4 regions of the Pseudomonas hormoni genome follow, and region 3 is predicted to be linked to each of the others. Evidence: predicted binding sites of a transcription regulator. Region 3 holds the regulator's gene; each other region holds the start of a gene.
The links. Region 3 encodes sigma-54, which starts transcription at its own class of promoters, with help from an activator protein. Its sites were predicted from a motif close to ANTGGCATNNANNTTGCTNT; they were not measured.
Positions count from the first base shown of each region.

Region 1 (4,211 bases), 1.2 Mb from region 3:
AATTGAAAGCGTGCCGGAAACCGCACGCGATCCTTTGCCCGGGAAATCACGATATGCCCGGACTCCAGCGGTTCTCTTAAAACCTCGAGCACCTTGCGATCAAACTCCGGCAGTTCGTCGAGAAACAGTACGCCATGGTGGGCGAGGGTGATCTCGCCGGGTTGCGGTTTCGAACCACCGCCCACCAGCGCCGGCCCGGAGGCCGAGTGATGGGGCTGGCGAAACGGTCGTTGCGGCCAGTGACTCAAAGGGACGCAACTGGTGACTGATTGAATGGCCGCGACCTCCAGCGCCTCGTTTTCTGCCAATGGCGGTAACAGCCCTGGCAACCGACTCGCCAACAGTGTTTTTCCGGTCCCTGGCGGGCCGCTGAACAGCAAGTTATGAGCCCCGGCCGCTGCAATCAGCAAAGCGCGCTTGGCCGAGAGTTGGCCCTGCACTTCATTCAGGTCGGGATAGGGTTTGCTGGCGTAAAGCAGACCATTGGAAGCGTAGGGCTCAACCGGCGTGTGGCCATTGAAATGCGCCACTGCTTCCAGCAAGTGATCCACGGCGATGACTTTCAGCCCCGATGCCAGGCATGCCTCCTCCGCATTCGCTCGCGGCACCATCAGCGAGCGTCCGGCTTTGCGGGCGGCCAGCGCTGCCGGCAACACACCCCTCACGGCACGCACCGCGCCCGACAGCGCCAACTCTCCCAGGCATTCCACATCATCCAGCGTCAACGTCGGTACCTGCACGCTGGCGGAGAGAATCCCCAAGGCTATCGCCAAGTCAAACCGCCCACCATCCTTCGGCAAATCGGCCGGGGCCAGATTCAACGTGATCCGCCGCGCCGGAAATTGCAGCCCCGAATTGATGATCGCACTGCGCACCCGGTCCTTGCTTTCCTTCACCGCTGCTTCGGGTAAACCAACCATTGTCAGCGAGGGCAAACCGTTGGCCAGATGGACTTCGACGGTGACGGCGGGCGCATCCACGCCAATTTGGGCGCGGCTGTGGACGATGGAGAGGGACATGGTCATTCCTTGAGCTGAAGAGCACCGCTTCCTGCGGTTTTTTGAAGGGTAGTTCGAAGGTGGTGATTTAGCGTGGGGGCGGAGGCGCCAAACTTTGGCTGGATGTTGCGAGCTTCAGCGAGACCTAATGCCCACTAGTAGGAGCGAGCTTGCTCGCGATGGTCGTTAACGAAGCCCCGTGTTTACTGGATCACCGCGGCGCTCTGGCGTTCATCGCGAGCAGGCTCGCTCCCACAGGGGGGCTGTATTTCAAATCACAGGGTTATTCGGTTGGCGGATTCAGCTTCGCTTCCAGTTCCGCCACCTTCGCCTCAAGACTCTCCAGCCGCGCACGGGTGCGTGCGAGCACAACCATCTGGCTATCAAACTCTTCCCGGCTCACCAGGTCCAGTTTGCTGAAGCCGCTCTGCAACAACGCCTTGAACTGGCTTTCGATTTCGCTTTTCGGCAGTGGGGTGTCGCCGCTGAAGAGGCGGGAGGCGGTGCCGGTCAGGGCGTCGAGGAAGTCTTTGGGCGCGAGCATGGGAAATGTCCTTAAAACAATGGCGGGCAGTGTATCACGCAGTGTCTATAGTCAATCCCGACCGCAGGGATGCACGCTTTTCGCGCATGCGGACGGACGGCATCGCACTGTTGTTGTGCGTTACGCATCGGGCAATCGAGCGCAGCAACCCGCCGTTGCAGGCAAGCGCTTGATATCAAGGGCTTTTGGCGAGATGGCAAGCTTTCTGCTTAGTCGGTAGTGACCCATGCACTGATGCAGTCGATGTGACGAATGCAGTGCGCCAAGCGGAACGGGGGAAGTGTTTCGTACGGAGCGGTTAGCTGGCGTCGGACGGGCAGGTAAGGCCGACGATGCGTTACAAAGCCAGGCACTGCGCTTAGACTTGAGTCGGGTTTGTTTTCCTGGGGCAAGTCCACCAATTCGGGAGAGAGTTTTCATGAAGCTAGTCACTGCCATCATCAAGCCGTTCAAGTTGGACGACGTGCGCGAGTCGTTGTCCGAGATCGGCGTGCAGGGCATTACCGTTACTGAAGTCAAAGGCTTCGGTCGGCAGAAGGGTCACACCGAGCTGTATCGCGGCGCGGAATACGTGGTCGATTTCCTGCCCAAGGTGAAGATCGATGTCGCCATTGACGACAAGGATCTGGACCGGGTTATCGAGGCGATAACCAAGGCGGCCAACACCGGCAAGATTGGTGACGGCAAGATCTTCGTGGTCAATCTGGAACAGGCGATTCGCATCCGTACCGGCGAAACCGATACCGACGCAATCTAAGCCGCCACAAACCCAACGCCCCAGGAGAAAACAATATGACTCTGCGTAAATTCGCAGGGCTAGGAGCCCTGTTGTCCCTCGTAATGCCCAGCCTGGCCATGGCGGCAGACGAAGTGGCGGCCCCAGTCCTCAATTCCGGCGATACCGCCTGGATGATGACCTCGACAGCCCTCGTGCTGTTCATGACCATTCCCGGCCTCGCGCTGTTCTACGGCGGCATGGTTCGGTCGAAAAACATTCTTTCCGTGATGATGCAGTGCTTCGCCATTACCGGTCTGATCAGCATTCTGTGGGTCATTTATGGCTACAGCATCGCGTTCGACACCACCGGCATGGAACAAGGCGTCGTCAACTTCAATTCGTTCTTCGGCGGCATGGGCAAGGCTTTCCTCGCCGGTGTCACGCCAGCCAGCCTCACCGGGCCGGCGGCGCTGTTCCCTGAGGCGGTGTTCATCACCTTCCAGATGACCTTCGCCATCATCACCCCTGCGCTGATCGTCGGTGCTTTCGCCGAGCGGATGAAATTCTCCGCCATGCTGATCTTCATGGGCATCTGGTTCACTCTGGTGTATGCACCGATCGCGCACATGGTCTGGTCCGGCAACGGCGGCCTGTTGTGGGACTGGGGCGTGCTGGACTTCGCCGGCGGCACCGTGGTGCACATCAACGCCGGTGTGGCAGGCCTGATTGCCTGCCTGGTGCTGGGCAAGCGCAAAGGCTTCCCGACCACCCCGATGGCACCGCACAACCTCGGTTACACCCTGATGGGCGCGGCGATGCTGTGGGTCGGCTGGTTCGGTTTCAACGCCGGTTCCGCTGCAGCAGCCAACGGCACTGCCGGCATGGCAATGCTCGTGACTCAGATCGCAACCGCCGCCGCCGCACTCGGCTGGATGTTCGCCGAGTGGGTCACCCACGGCAAACCAAGTGCACTGGGTATTGCTTCGGGTGTGGTCGCCGGTCTGGTTGCAATCACCCCGGCCGCCGGCACCGTGGGCCCGATGGGCGCTCTGGTGATCGGTCTGGCAGCGGGCGTAGTGTGCTTCTTCTGCGCGACCACGCTGAAACGCAAACTCGGCTATGACGATTCCCTGGACGCCTTCGGTGTGCACGGCATCGGCGGTATCCTCGGCGCGATCCTGACCGGTGTGTTCGCCGCTCCGTCGCTGGGTGGCTTCGGCACCGTCACCGACATCGCCGCACAAGTCTGGATTCAGTGCAAAGGCGTGGGCTTCACGGTGATCTACACCGCGATCGTCACCTACATCATTCTCAAGGTGCTGGACGCCGTCATGGGTCTGCGTATCACCGAAGAAGAAGAGGCCGTCGGCATCGATCTGGCACTCCACAACGAACGCGGCTACAACTTGTAAACACGCGCATAAAAATTTGCCCGGCTTGCCGGGCATTTTTTTGTCTGGAATTTGTCAGTGAAGGAACTGCTGAAAGGTTTTTTCGTACACGTTTAGTGGCGTTTACGACGGGCGTTTTTCTGCGGCCAATGGCTTACATGATTGAAGGAATATTAGGGCCTTTGTTTTTTCCCAGAGCGCGCTAGAATGCGCCCCGAACGTGCGGAGAACTGTATGTGGCAACAGACTCTGATTACCCTGCGGGCGAGGCCCCGGGGCTTTCATCTGGTAACGGACGAGTTACTCGCCGGCCTGCCTGAACTCAAGGCGTGTCGGGTCGGTCTGTTGCATTTGTGGCTGCAGCATACCTCGGCGTCGTTGACCATCAACGAGAACGCCGATCCGGCGGTACGTCGCGACTTCGAACGATTTTTCAATCGTCTGATCCCACAAGGAGCAGACGGCTATGAGCATAACGACGAAGGCCTGGACGACCTCCCGGCGCATTTCAAGGCCAGCGTGCTTGGCTGTCAGCTCAGTTTGCCGATCTCGGCAGGCCG
Region 1 is NZ_CP075566.1:5,494,435-5,498,645, reverse strand. It holds gene KJF94_RS25630 (YifB family Mg chelatase-like AAA ATPase) at 1-1,019, opposite strand, end outside; gene KJF94_RS25625 (accessory factor UbiK family protein) at 1,282-1,542, opposite strand; gene glnK (P-II family nitrogen regulator) at 1,961-2,299, shown strand; gene KJF94_RS25615 (ammonium transporter) at 2,335-3,672, shown strand; gene KJF94_RS25610 (secondary thiamine-phosphate synthase enzyme YjbQ) at 3,886-4,211, shown strand, end outside.
Region 1: glnK (P-II family nitrogen regulator) is a predicted target of sigma-54. The motif match lies at 1,735-1,754, and genes of this name have one in related genera.

Region 2 (4,211 bases), 670 kb from region 3:
GTTTGGTTTCGGTTTTTTTCTCGGCAATTACCGGCGCTGCGCCGGTCGGATTGGCGGACATGCGGTTGCTCGGCGCCAGCGGCACGCGTTTGGCGTTGCGGGAGCCGGGCTGGTCAGTGAAAACCCGATTGCCCTGGGCGTCGATGTAGGTGAAGACCTCGGCCGACACGGGCGGCACGATCAGGCAGGCGATCAACAGGCACCACCTCACGGCTTGTGCACCCGCTGGACGGTGAAGGTCACGATCGGGCTCTGCTGGACGACGTTTTCCCCTTCGATCACCTGGACCGCGAGGCTGTGGGTGCCGCGATCAATGTTGACCAGTTGCAGGATCGGCACGTTGCTCGGCTGGCCGTAAGGCTGATCGTCCAGCAACAACCTGAATAAATGCGGACCTTGCAGACGGGGTTTGATCAGCACGTTGACGGTGAATGTGCCGTTGTTGGCGCGCAGCGCCTCGGTGGTGGGCAAGTTGGTCAGCTCCAGCACCTCGTAGGCGCTGCGGGACTGTTCGCGGCTGGTGGTTTCGGCAGGTGGGGCAGGAGGTGCCTGGCGCTCGACGCTATTGAGCGGCGGTAGCTCGACCGGCTCCGCCTTCACGCCGTCGGGCGGTTGATTGCTGTAAGCGGTGTTACCGGCGGCGTCGGTGTACTTATAGATCTGCGCTGTGGCGGGCAGGGCGATCAACAGCAGCATCAATAGAAAACCACGACCCATAAAATCGACCAGAAACGAAAGCGTTGGATTGCAGCATAGGTCAGAGGCGGCGGTTGGCCCAAGTTGTAAACATTTGGGCATGATTTCCGAGATTCTTCAAAACCGCCGCATAACCCTGTGGGAGCGGGCTTGCCCGCGATAGCGTTGCACCAGTCAACATTGCTGTCGGATGTGCTAACGCCATCGCGGGCAAGCCCGCTCCCACAGGGTTTCTTCGTCAGGCCTGAATCGCGCCCACAAAAAAGGCCTCCCGAAGGAGGCCTCTTTTTGTCACGCCGCTTGCGCAGGCGCTACCGGATCAGCAGCTGTAGTACAGCTCGTATTCCAGTGGGTGTACGAAGGTACGAACCTTGATTTCTTCTTCGCTTTTCAGAGCGATGTAAGCGTCGATGAAGTCATCGGAGAACACGCCGCCTTTGGTCAGGAACGCACGACCTTTGTCCAGCTCTTCCAGGGCTTCTTTCAGGCTGCCGCAAACTTGTGGGATCTCTTTCGCCTCTTCAGGCGGCAGGTCGTACAGGTTTTTGTCAGCTGCGTCGCCAGGGTGGATCTTGTTCTGGATGCCGTCCAGGCCAGCCATCAACAGTGCGGCGAAGCCCAGGTATGGGTTGGCTGCTGGATCCGGGAAGCGAGCTTCGATACGGCGAGCGCGAGGGCTGGACACGTAAGGAATACGGATCGAAGCGGAACGGTTGCGAGCCGAGTAGGCCAGCATTACTGGAGCTTCAAAACCTGGGACCAGACGCTTGTAGGAGTTGGTCGACGGGTTGGTGAAGCCGTTCAGTGCCTTACCGTGCTTGATGATGCCGCCGATGAAGTACAGAGCGGTGTCGGACAGGCCGGCATAGCCTTCGCCAGCGAAGGTGTTCTTGCCATCTTTGGCGATGGACAGGTGAACGTGCATACCCGAGCCGTTGTCGCCGTACAGAGGCTTGGGCATGAAGGTCGCGGTGCGGCCGTAGGCATCAGCCACGTTGTGCACGCAGTACTTCAGGGTCTGAACTTCGTCAGCCTTGGCAACCAGGGTGTTGAACTTCACGCCGATTTCGTTCTGACCGGCAGTCGCCACTTCGTGGTGGTGAACTTCGATGACCAGGCCCATTTCTTCCATGGCGTTGCACATGGAGGTACGGATTTCGTGGTCATGGTCGAACGGCGGAACAGGGAAGTAGCCGCCTTTGACGCCTGGACGGTGGCCGCGGTTGCCGCCTTCCACGTCCTGGTCGGACATCCACGAACCTTGTTCGGAGAAGATTTTGAACATGGAGCCGGAGATGTCGGACTTGAACTTCACTTCGTCGAAGATGAAGAATTCTGGTTCCGGACCAACGAATACGGTGTCACCGATACCGGTCGACTTCAGGTATTCCTCGGCGCGCTTGGCGATCGCACGTGGGTCGCGGTCGTAGCCTTGCATGGTCGAAGGCTCGATCACGTCGCAAACCAGGATCAGGGTCGGCTCTTCGGTGAACGGGTCGAGAACAGCGGTGCTGTCGTCCGGCATCAGGATCATGTCGGAGGCTTCGATGCCTTTCCAGCCAGCGATGGAGGAACCGTCGAACATTTTGCCTTCTTCGAAGAAAGCTTCATCCAGCGCGTCGCGAGCCGGCATGGTCACGTGGTGCTGAGTGCCTTTGGTGTCCGTGAAGCGCAGATCAATCCACTTGACGTCATGATCTTTGATGAGTTGAACCGACTTCGACATAGTGTCCTCCGGGTGGATTAGGGCTGGTAGTGGTTGCCCTTAAATGTTTGTGATGCCGGCGCGAATACTCTGCCAAGGCAACCTGCCTCACAAGGGAGCAAATTGCATGCCAGTGCCCCAGCATGGGTTTTTTGCCCCAATATCACGCTTATAAAGGCACAAATCGCATTGCGGTGCAAAATGTCGCCCTACAATGTTGCGTCAAAATCAGTAAATGACCCGTTTTGGTGCGTCGAAAACCTTCTGCACATTAACTGGTTAAACCTTGAGCAATTTCCGCTATAATCCGCGCCCCCCTTTTTCGGCTGGCCCAGCGCGCGCTGTTTTCATGAAACTAATCGTAAAAGTCTTCCCCGAGATCACCATCAAGAGCCGCCCGGTACGGATGCGTTTCATCCGCCAGTTGGCCAAAAACATCCGCACCGTGCTCCGCGATCTGGACCCGGCCGTGGTGGTGAACGGTGTGTGGGACAATCTCGAGCTTGAAACCCGCGTGACTGAGCCCAAAGTACTGAAGGACATGACCGAGCGCCTGAGCTGCATGCCGGGCATCGCGCATTTCCTGCAGGTCGACGAGTACCCGCTGGGCGACTTCGATGACATCGTCGCCAAGTGCAAGCTGCACTTCGGTGATTCGCTGGCCGGGAAGATTTTTTCGGTGCGCTGCAAGCGCGCCGGCAAGCATGAATTCAGTTCGATGGATGTCGAGAAATACGTCGGCAGCCAACTGCGTCGTCAGTGCGGTGCCGCCGGAATCTCGCTGAAAGAGCCGGAAATCGAAGTCCGTATCGAAATTCGCGACAAACGGTTGTTCGTGATCCACAGCCAGCACAACAGCATCGGCGGTTATCCGCTGGGTGCACTGGAGCAGACGCTTGTACTGATGTCCGGCGGCTTCGATTCCACTGTTGCCGCTTACCAGATCATGCGCCGCGGCCTGATGAGCCATTTCTGCTTCTTCAATCTGGGCGGGCGGGCCCATGAACTGGGCGTCATGGAAGTCGCGCACTTCATCTGGAAGAAGTACGGCAGCTCCCAACGCGTGTTATTTGTCAGTGTACCGTTCGAGGAAGTCCTGGGAGAAATTCTCGGGAAAGTCGATAACAGTCATATGGGTGTAGTTTTGAAGCGTATGATGTTGCGCGCTGCTTCCCGTATTGCCGATCGGCTGGACATCGAGGCGCTGGTTACCGGTGAAGCGATTTCCCAGGTTTCCAGCCAGACGCTGCCGAACCTGTCCGTGATCGACTGCGTGACCGACAAGCTGGTCTTGCGTCCGCTGATCGCCAGTCACAAGCAGGACATCATCGACCTGGCCAACGAAATCGGCACTGCCGACTTCGCCAAGCACATGCCGGAGTATTGCGGGGTCATCTCGGTGAACCCCAAGACCCACGCCAAGCGTCCGCGCGTGGAGCATGAAGAGAAAGAATTCGACATGGCGGTCCTTGAGCGTGCGCTCGAGAACGCCAAACTGGTGCCGATCGATCGCGTGATCGACGAATTGGGCCAGGACTTGCAGATCGAAGAAGTCAGCGAAGCACTGGCGGGCCAGATCATCATCGACATCCGTCACCCGGATGCCGCTGAAGACGAGCCGCTGGAACTCGGTGGCATTGAGGTACAGACGATGCCGTTTTATGCATTGAACGCTCGTTTCAAGGAACTGGACCCTACTCGCCAGTACCTGCTGTATTGCGACAAAGGCGTGATGAGTCGCCTGCATGCCCACCATTTGCTCAGTGAGGGGCATGCCAATGTGCGCGTTTATCGACCGAGCTAAGAGCCC
Region 2 is NZ_CP075566.1:6,063,778-6,067,988, forward strand. It holds gene KJF94_RS28250 (DUF4124 domain-containing protein) at 1-211, opposite strand, end outside; gene KJF94_RS28255 (DUF4124 domain-containing protein) at 208-717, opposite strand; gene glnA (glutamate--ammonia ligase) at 1,016-2,422, opposite strand; gene thiI (tRNA uracil 4-sulfurtransferase ThiI) at 2,751-4,205, shown strand.
Region 2: glnA (glutamate--ammonia ligase) is a predicted target of sigma-54. The motif match lies at 2,517-2,536, and genes of this name have one in related genera.

Region 3 (4,211 bases):
AACACCAGATCGGCGTCCACTGGCATGCCGCGCTTGAATCCAAAAGACTCCACCAGGAACGCAGTGCCGGGTTCGGGCTGGTTCAGCAGGCGCAACTTGATGGTATCGCGCAGCTGATACAGGTTCAGGTTCGTGGTGTTGACCTTGAGATCGGCGAGGTCGGCAATTGGCCCGAGCAGGCTGGTTTCATCGTTGATCGCCTCGGCCAGCGAGCGATTGGCGCTGCTTAGCGGGTGACGACGGCGGGTTTCCGAAAAGCGCTTGAGCAAGGTTTCTTCGTCGGCATCCAGATACAGGACATCGCACTGGATATGCCGGCTGCGGACTTCTGCGAGCAGTTCCGGAAAACGGGTCAGGTGACTCGGCAAGTTGCGTGCGTCGATGGAGACGGCAACCAGCGGCTGCGCGAGCTCAGTATGAATCAACGCACGTTCGGCCAGTTCCGGCAGCAACCCGGCGGGCAGGTTGTCGATGCAGTAATAGCCGTTGTCCTCGAGAACATCGAGTGCGGTACTTTTACCTGAGCCGGAACGGCCACTGACGATGATCAAGCGCATGATTAGTGCCCGTTTTGCTCGTCCAGGACAACCTGATACAAGGCTTCATTGCTCGCGGCGCTACGCAGGCGATCACGGACTTCCTTGCGATCAAGCATGCTTGCGATCTGGCGGAGCAATTCAAGGTGCGCATCGGTAGCCGCTTCCGGGACCAGCAGAACGAACAGCAGGTCAACCGGGGCGCCGTCGATGGCGTCAAAATCGATGGGAGCGTCCAGGTGCATCAAGGCACTGATGGGCGAGGTGCAACCTTTCAGCCGACAGTGGGGGATAGCGATGCCGTTACCAAAACCGGTCGAGCCAAGTTTTTCACGGGCAATCAAAGCCTCGAAGACATCTTGCATCTCCAGAGCCGGCACTTCGCGGGCGATCAGATTGGCAATTTGCTCGAGGGCTTTCTTTTTGCTGCCGCCCGGCACGTTCACGAGGGAACGGCCGGGGGTCAGGATGCTTTCAAGTCGGATCATGGGTTGGGAGTGTTAACGACCGGTCGCGCCCTGGAGGAGGCTTTGGGTCTTTTCCTTATGCTTTTTGAGTTGTTTATCCAGCTTGTCGGTCAGCGCGTCGATCGCCGCGTACATGTCGGTATGTTCCGCGTTTGCGACCACTTCATTGCCGGGAATATGCAGCGTGGCTTCGATTTTCTGCTTCAGCTTCTCGACCGTCATCGTGACTTGCACGTTGGTGATCTTGTCGAAATGCCGCTCTAATCGTTCGAGTTTTTCGCCGATGTAGGTGCGAAGAGGTTCGGTCACTTCCAGTTGGTGTCCACTGATGTTGACTTGCATACAGCTTCTCCTTCGTTGCCAGTGCATAAAGCGGTAGATCAGATGATCTACCACTGGAACGCTGTGGCGTGGCTCTACATCAACCGCTTGCGTTCGCTCGAAGGCGCGATCCCGAGGGATTCGCGGTACTTGGCGACGGTGCGGCGAGCCACCTGAATGCCTTGTGCCTCCAGTAAACCAGCGATCTTGCTGTCACTCAACGGCTTTTTCTGATTTTCCGCAGCAACCAGTTTTTTGATGATCGCGCGGATCGCCGTGGACGAGCATTCGCCGCCTTCGGAGGTGCTGACATGGCTGGAGAAAAAGTATTTCAGCTCATATATGCCCCGAGGGGTATGCATGAATTTTTGCGTGGTCACCCGGGAAATCGTTGATTCGTGCATGCCCACCGCTTCGGCGATGTCATGCAGCACCAACGGTTTCATCGCTTCGTCGCCGTATTCCAGAAAACCGCGTTGATGCTCGACGATCTGGGTGGCAACTTTCATCAGGGTTTCGTTACGGCTTTGCAGGCTCTTGATGAACCAGCGAGCCTCTTGCAACTGATTGCGCATGAAGGTGTTGTCGGCGCTGGTGTCGGCGCGGCGCACGAAACCGGCGTATTGGGCGTTGACCCGCAGCCGCGGTACCGATTCCTGATTCAGTTCTACCAGCCAGCGCTCGTTGTCCTTGCGCACGATCACGTCGGGAACGACGTATTCGGCTTCACTGGACTCGATCTGCGAGCCAGGGCGTGGGTTGAGGCTCTGTACCAGTTCGATGACCTGGCGCAGTTCATCTTCCTTGAGCTTCATGCGGCGCATCAGCTGGCTGTAGTCGCGGCTGCCGAGCAAGTCGATGTAGTCGGTGACCAGGCGCTTGGCCTCGGCCAGCCAGGGTGTCTTGGCGGGCAGCTGGCGCAATTGCAGCAGCAGGCATTCGCCGAGGTTGCGGGCGCCGATGCCCGCCGGTTCGAATTGCTGGATGCGATGCAGGACGGCTTCGATCTCGTCCAGTTCGATGTCGAGTTCCGGATCGAAGGCTTCGAGGATTTCCTCGAGAGTTTCGTCCAGGTAGCCCTGATTGTTGATGCAATCGATCAGGGTCACGGCGATCAGGCGATCGGTGTCGGACATTGGCGCCAGGTTCAGTTGCCATAACAGATGGCTTTGCAGACTTTCACCGGCCGATGTGCGGGTGGTGAAATCCCACTCGTCGTCATCGTTGCTCGGCAGGCTGCTGGCGCTGGTCTGGTAGACGTCTTCCCATGCAGTGTCGACGGGCAGTTCGTTGGGAATGCGCTCGTTCCAGTCGCCCTCATCGAGGTTGTCCACCGTCGGGGCGGTTTCCTGGTAGGAGGGTTCTGAGACGTCGGCGTTGGGTTGCTGTTCGGCTTTGTCGGCCAAGGGGTCGGCGTTATCGAAGTCGTCGCCTTCTTCCTGGCGTTCGAGCATCGGATTGGACTCCAGGGCCTCCTGGATTTCCTGTTGCAGGTCCAGGGTCGACAATTGGAGCAGGCGGATGGCCTGTTGCAGCTGCGGTGTCATCGTCAGCTGCTGGCCCATTCTCAAGACTAGCGATGGTTTCATGGCAGGGGCTAAACACCTTATTCGCCGGCGCACATGCGCCATCCACTACAGGGCGCCGAAGCGCCAAACATAAGCAAATTATATGCCCGAAACTGCAGCGTTTGCCTAGAGCGCTGTAACAATAAAAAAGTATTGATTTTTTATCGAGACAAACGCTCGGACAACCAGCCAGACACCTCAGCGCTTACAGGCGGAACTCATGGCCCAGATAAACTTCTTTCACGAGGTCATTGGCCAGGATCGTGGCAGAGTCACCTTCGGCGATCAGCTGGCCATCGTTGACGATGTAGGCGGTTTCGCAGATATCCAGGGTTTCACGGACGTTGTGATCGGTGATCAGCACGCCAATGCCCTTGGCCTTGAGGTGGTAGATAATCTGCTTGATATCGCCCACCGAAATCGGGTCTACACCGGCGAAGGGTTCGTCGAGGAGGATGAATTTCGGGTTGGTTGCCAGTGCCCGGGCGATTTCCACACGGCGGCGTTCGCCACCGGACAGGCTCATGCCGAGGTTGTCGCGGATGTGGCTGATGTGGAATTCCTGCAGCAGGCTTTCCAGCTCTTTGCGACGATCGGCCTTGTCGAGTTCCTTGCGGGTCTCGAGGATCGCCATGATGTTGTCGGCGACCGAGAGTTTGCGGAAGATCGACGCTTCTTGCGGAAGATAGCCGATACCGGCCTTCGCACGACCGTGCATCGGCTGGTGGCTGACGTCCAGATCGTCGATCAGGACGCGACCCTGATCGGCCTGAACCAGGCCGACGATCATGTAGAAGCAGGTGGTCTTGCCGGCGCCGTTAGGACCAAGCAGGCCGACGATCTGACCGCTGTCGATGGACAGGCTGACGTCGCGCACGACCTGACGGCTCTTGTAGCTCTTGGCCAGATGCTGAGCTTTCAGAGTTGCCATTACGGGGCCTTTTGCTCTTCGGTTTTCTTTTTCGGCTGGATCACCATGTCGATGCGCGGACGCGACTCGGTCACGTTGGTGCCTGTGGCACGGCCGGCGCTGGCGAGCTTTTTGTTGGTGTCGTAGACGATTTTCTCGCCTTGGGTAACGTTGCCGTCCTTGTCGATGACTTTGGCGCGATCGATCAGCACGACGCGGTCTTGCGAGGCGTGGTATTGGATGGTGACTCCGTAGCCCTGAACCGGCTTGGTGTCGCCAGCGGTCTGCAGCTGCTCGAAGTAGGCCAGGTTGCCCACCGAAGTCACCACGTCAATGTCGCCCGCAGCAGTTCGAGTGATGGTCACAGTATTGCCTTTAACGATCATCGAACCCTGGGTAATGATCACGT
Region 3 is NZ_CP075566.1:253,818-258,028, forward strand. It holds gene rapZ (RNase adapter RapZ) at 1-557, opposite strand, end outside; gene ptsN (PTS IIA-like nitrogen regulatory protein PtsN) at 560-1,024, opposite strand; gene hpf (ribosome hibernation-promoting factor, HPF/YfiA family) at 1,037-1,345, opposite strand; gene KJF94_RS01105 (RNA polymerase factor sigma-54) at 1,420-2,913, opposite strand; gene lptB (LPS export ABC transporter ATP-binding protein) at 3,098-3,823, opposite strand; gene lptA (lipopolysaccharide transport periplasmic protein LptA) at 3,823-4,211, opposite strand, start outside.

Region 4 (4,211 bases), 930 kb from region 3:
GCTCGCTGTCGTGAGGGGTCAGTCGCAGGTACTGGATGCTCGCTCGCACCTGATCTTCGTAGTGATAGGTGGTCTCGTGGCTAATGGAAAGTCTCATGCCGCCTCCAGGTAGGAACTGTGTATGGCGTTACCCAACTGGCGCACCAGCGGGATGAACTCGGTCAGCCAGGCGTGCAGGCCTTCGTCGAGAATTTCGGTGATGCCGGTGTAGCGCAGGCGCGCGTCCATCTCGGCCGCCAGGCGTTGCGCGGGACGACCGTTGGCGCCTGGCAGTTGAGCGAGGATCTGGTCGATTTCTTCGGTGCACGCTCGCAGCGAACGCGGGACATCGGCGCGCAACAGCAGCAGTTCGGCCACATGCCGGGCACCGGGTGCATCGCGGTAGATTTCGGTGTAGGCCTCGAACGAAGACAACGCCCTCAATAAAGCACTCCACTGGTAATAGGCGTGGGCTGTGCCATCGCTGACCGCTTCGGCCTGATCTCCGGCCATTTCGTAGCGGGCGTCGAGCAGGCGCAGCGTGTTGTCGGCCCTTTCGATAAACGTGCCCAGTCGAATGAAACGGAACGCATCGTTACGCATGATGGTGCCGTAGGAGGCGCCGCGAAACAGGTGCGAACGTTCCTTGATCCACTCGCAGAAACGGCTCATGCCGTAGCGGCTCAAGCCCTGATCGGCGATCCCGCGAATTTCCAGCCAGGTGGCGTTGATGTTTTCCCACATGTCGGCGGTGATGCGCCCGCGCACTGCATGGGCGCTGGCCCGTGCGGCACCGAGGCAGCTGTAGATGCTCGCCGGGTTGGCCGCGTCGAGGGCAAAAAAATGCAACAGCCGTTCGGCATGCAGTTCTCCGTGGCGCTCCAGGTAGTCGTCCAGCGTGCCGGTGATCAACAAGGGCATCGCGAGTTCATGCAGACCGTCACCGCGACCATCCTGCGGCATCAGCGACAGCGAATAACTGATGTCGAGCATCCGTGCGAGGTTTTCCGCCCGCTCCAGGTAACGCGACATCCAATACAAATCCGAGGCAGTTCTACTTAACATGGCAGGCTTCCTTCAATCCTCGACCACCCAGGTGTCCTTGGTTCCGCCGCCCTGGGAGGAATTCACCACCAGGGAGCCTTCACGCAGGGCGACTCGGGTCAAACCGCCGGGTACGACCCGGGTTTCGCGGCCAGACAATACAAACGGACGCAGGTCGATGTGGCGTGGAGCGATGCCGTTTTCGACAAAGGTCGGACAGGTCGACAGGGACAACGTCGGTTGCGCGATGTACGCGTGGGGCTTGGCCTTGATGCGGGCGCGGAACGACTCGATTTCCGCCGCTGTCGCCGCCGGCCCTACCAGCATTCCGTAACCGCCTGAGCCCTGGGTTTCCTTGACCACCAGATCCGGAAGATTGGCCAGCACGTGGGACAGTTCAGAAGGATTGCGGCACTGGAACGTCGGAACGTTCTTCAGGATCGGTTCTTCATCGAGGTAGAAACGGATCATGTCCGTGACAAACGGATACACCGACTTGTCGTCCGCGACCCCGGTGCCGATGGCATTCGCCAGCACCACGTTGCCCGAGCGGTAGGACGACAGCAGCCCCGGCACGCCGAGCATCGAATCCGGATTGAACGCCAGCGGATCGAGGAACGCATCGTCGAGGCGACGGTAGATCACATCGACCGCTTTCGGCCCGTCCGTGGTGCGCATGAACACCTTGTCGTCACGCACGAACAGGTCCGCGCCTTCTACCAGTTCGACGCCCATTTCCCGCGCCAGGAATGCATGCTCGAAAAACGCACTGTTGAAGCGCCCCGGCGTCAGCACCACCACGCTCGGGTTATCGATCGGGCTGGAGCTTTTCAGGGTGTCGAGCAACAGGTTCGGATAGTGGTCGATCGGCGCGATGCGTTGGGCCGAGAACAGTTCGGGGAACAGCCGCATCATCATCTTGCGGTCTTCGAGCATGTAGCTCACGCCACTCGGTGTACGAAGGTTGTCTTCCAGCACGTAGTACGTGCCGTCGCCATCACGCACCAGATCGACGCCGGAGATGTGCGAATAGATATCCCGGTGCAAATCCAGGCCTTGCATCGCCAACTGGTATTGCTCGTTGGCCAGCACTTGCTCGGCCGGGATGATGCCGGCCTTGATGATGCGCTGCTCGTGATACAGGTCGGCGAGGAACATGTTCAACGCCTTGACCCGCTGGATGCAGCCACGTTCGACAATCCGCCATTCGCTGGCGGGGATGCTGCGCGGAATGGTGTCGAAGGGAATCAGGCGCTCTGTCCCCTGCTCGTCCCCGTAAAGCGTGAAAGTAATCCCGGCGCGATGAAACAACAGATCGGCCTCGCGTCGCCGTTGGGCCAGAAGCTCGTCAGGCGTCTCGGCCAGCCAACGGGCAAACTCCCGATAATGCGGGCGGACCTGGCCGCCGGCATCGTACATCTCATCAAAATAGGTGCGGATCATGCCGTACTCCTTGTCACCCGGACCTACAGGCCTTCGCAAGGCCCGTGCCATCGGCATAAACGCTTTGATATCAATCGGTTGGATATTCGTCGCGCATCCACCGCACCATACTTGTGCGGCAAATGCCCCAACCTGATCGCCCCCGCTTCATTGCGAAGCAATGCTTTCGCCTATCACCAGCATAGCCAGAGTTGATTTCACTGCCCGGGGGGTGACGCGGATAATCCGCACATTCGCTGTAAATGCTCACCGAACTTCCCTTTTAGCCGCCTTGCTCAGGCGGCTTTTTTTTGTTTCGGGATTTGTGCCCGGTGGTGTGGCAGGTGGTTCGGCGGCGATTGGGCCTTGAATTCTGCGCAAACTAAAACGGCCAACCCGAAGGTCAGCCGTTAGTGAATGTTGTCGCTGTTCATAAGTGTTATGCGAGTAGCCCTCGTACCTCCTGCTTGACGCCCCATCCTTCGATGATGCCGCCCAAAGGCTCGACCACTGCCTCGAAGTCCTGCTCAAAGTCGCCAATGCCGTCGTAGGTGGCGGACATCACTTTGCTCAGTTCCAGGGCCCATGCGCCGTCGTCGCGTACGCTGATCTGTGCATTCATGGATTCGCCGGAATAATGCCCTGCCGCCCTGCGTGCCCGCTCCTCGTCCGGGAAAATGGCGTAGAACTCGATCGGATGGAATCGTGAAAAGTCGAAACCGCCTTCTTTCATGCGGCGCAGCACCGAGCTGCTGATGTCTTCTTGATAGGCTGTGCTCATGAAACGTCCTCCTCAAACCGATGGATAGACTTTCCGTACTCCCGACGCCCGCAACCGAATGGTGCGGGCAATGCGGCAACCACGTTGCCGCCGGGAAACAAGCATGTAGCTGACAAGACCAGACCTTAGCGATCCAATCGCTGATCTCGCTTGCAGAGTAGCCTCAAGTAAGTGCCGCTGCCAAGGCCTGGTGTTTCATGAGTGTGCCAGAGGGTATATCAGACGGGAGTAATGCCGAGGATTTGTATGCTGTTCTGGGTCTTGAGGTTTTTGACGGTAGCGTCAGCAGTTCGCCCTTCCAGATCGTTCAGATCCAGTTCGGCGGCGACGGGGAAAAGACGCTCCTTGAGCATTTTCGCGGCGTGCTCGTTATCCGGGCACTCATCACACTCAAAGATTTCGTCGACTGTTTCGCCGTGATCATCCACGAAAGTGATCTTCCACTTTTGCATCAGTGCCTCCTCGAACAAACCCGCAAATGGGCTTTCAACTATCTGGACTTTTGCCCCGACTGATCGTTCAAACGGATTACCGCACGCAAGCATGAAAAAACACAGAACCTGTAGGAGCGAAGCTTGCTCGCGAAGGCGGTGCATCAGTCGACATGTGTATTGACTGACACTGCGCATTCGCGAGCAAGCTTCGCTCCTACAGGGTTATGCGTACTTCTTTAGTTTAGTCGTTGCTTGGCTTATTGATCGCTTGCAGGACGTATTGCGGCAAGGCAAACGCGCCAATGTGGATTTCCGGGTTGTAGTAGCGGGTGATGATGCCGCTGCCGGCGAAGCGCTGCTGCAGGGTTTCGCGGGACAGTTTGCGATAGGCGGTATTGGTCGCGCCCCAGGCAAATGTCATCGAACCGCCGATGTAGGTCGGCACGGCCGCCTGATAGAAGTGCCAGTCCGGGAACAGGCTGCGCAGGCGCCCGGCAGTGGTTTTGACTTCTTCGATCTGCATGAACGGCGTGCCGTTCTGGGTCACCAGG
Region 4 is NZ_CP075566.1:1,186,381-1,190,591, reverse strand. It holds gene KJF94_RS05535 (transglutaminase family protein) at 1-97, opposite strand, end outside; gene KJF94_RS05530 (alpha-E domain-containing protein) at 94-1,044, opposite strand; gene KJF94_RS05525 (circularly permuted type 2 ATP-grasp protein) at 1,057-2,466, opposite strand; gene KJF94_RS05520 (ribonuclease E inhibitor RraB) at 2,885-3,226, opposite strand; gene KJF94_RS05515 (hypothetical protein) at 3,445-3,678, opposite strand; gene speE (polyamine aminopropyltransferase) at 3,902-4,211, opposite strand, start outside.
Region 4: KJF94_RS05525 (circularly permuted type 2 ATP-grasp protein) is a predicted target of sigma-54. The motif match lies at 2,499-2,518, and genes of this name have one in related genera.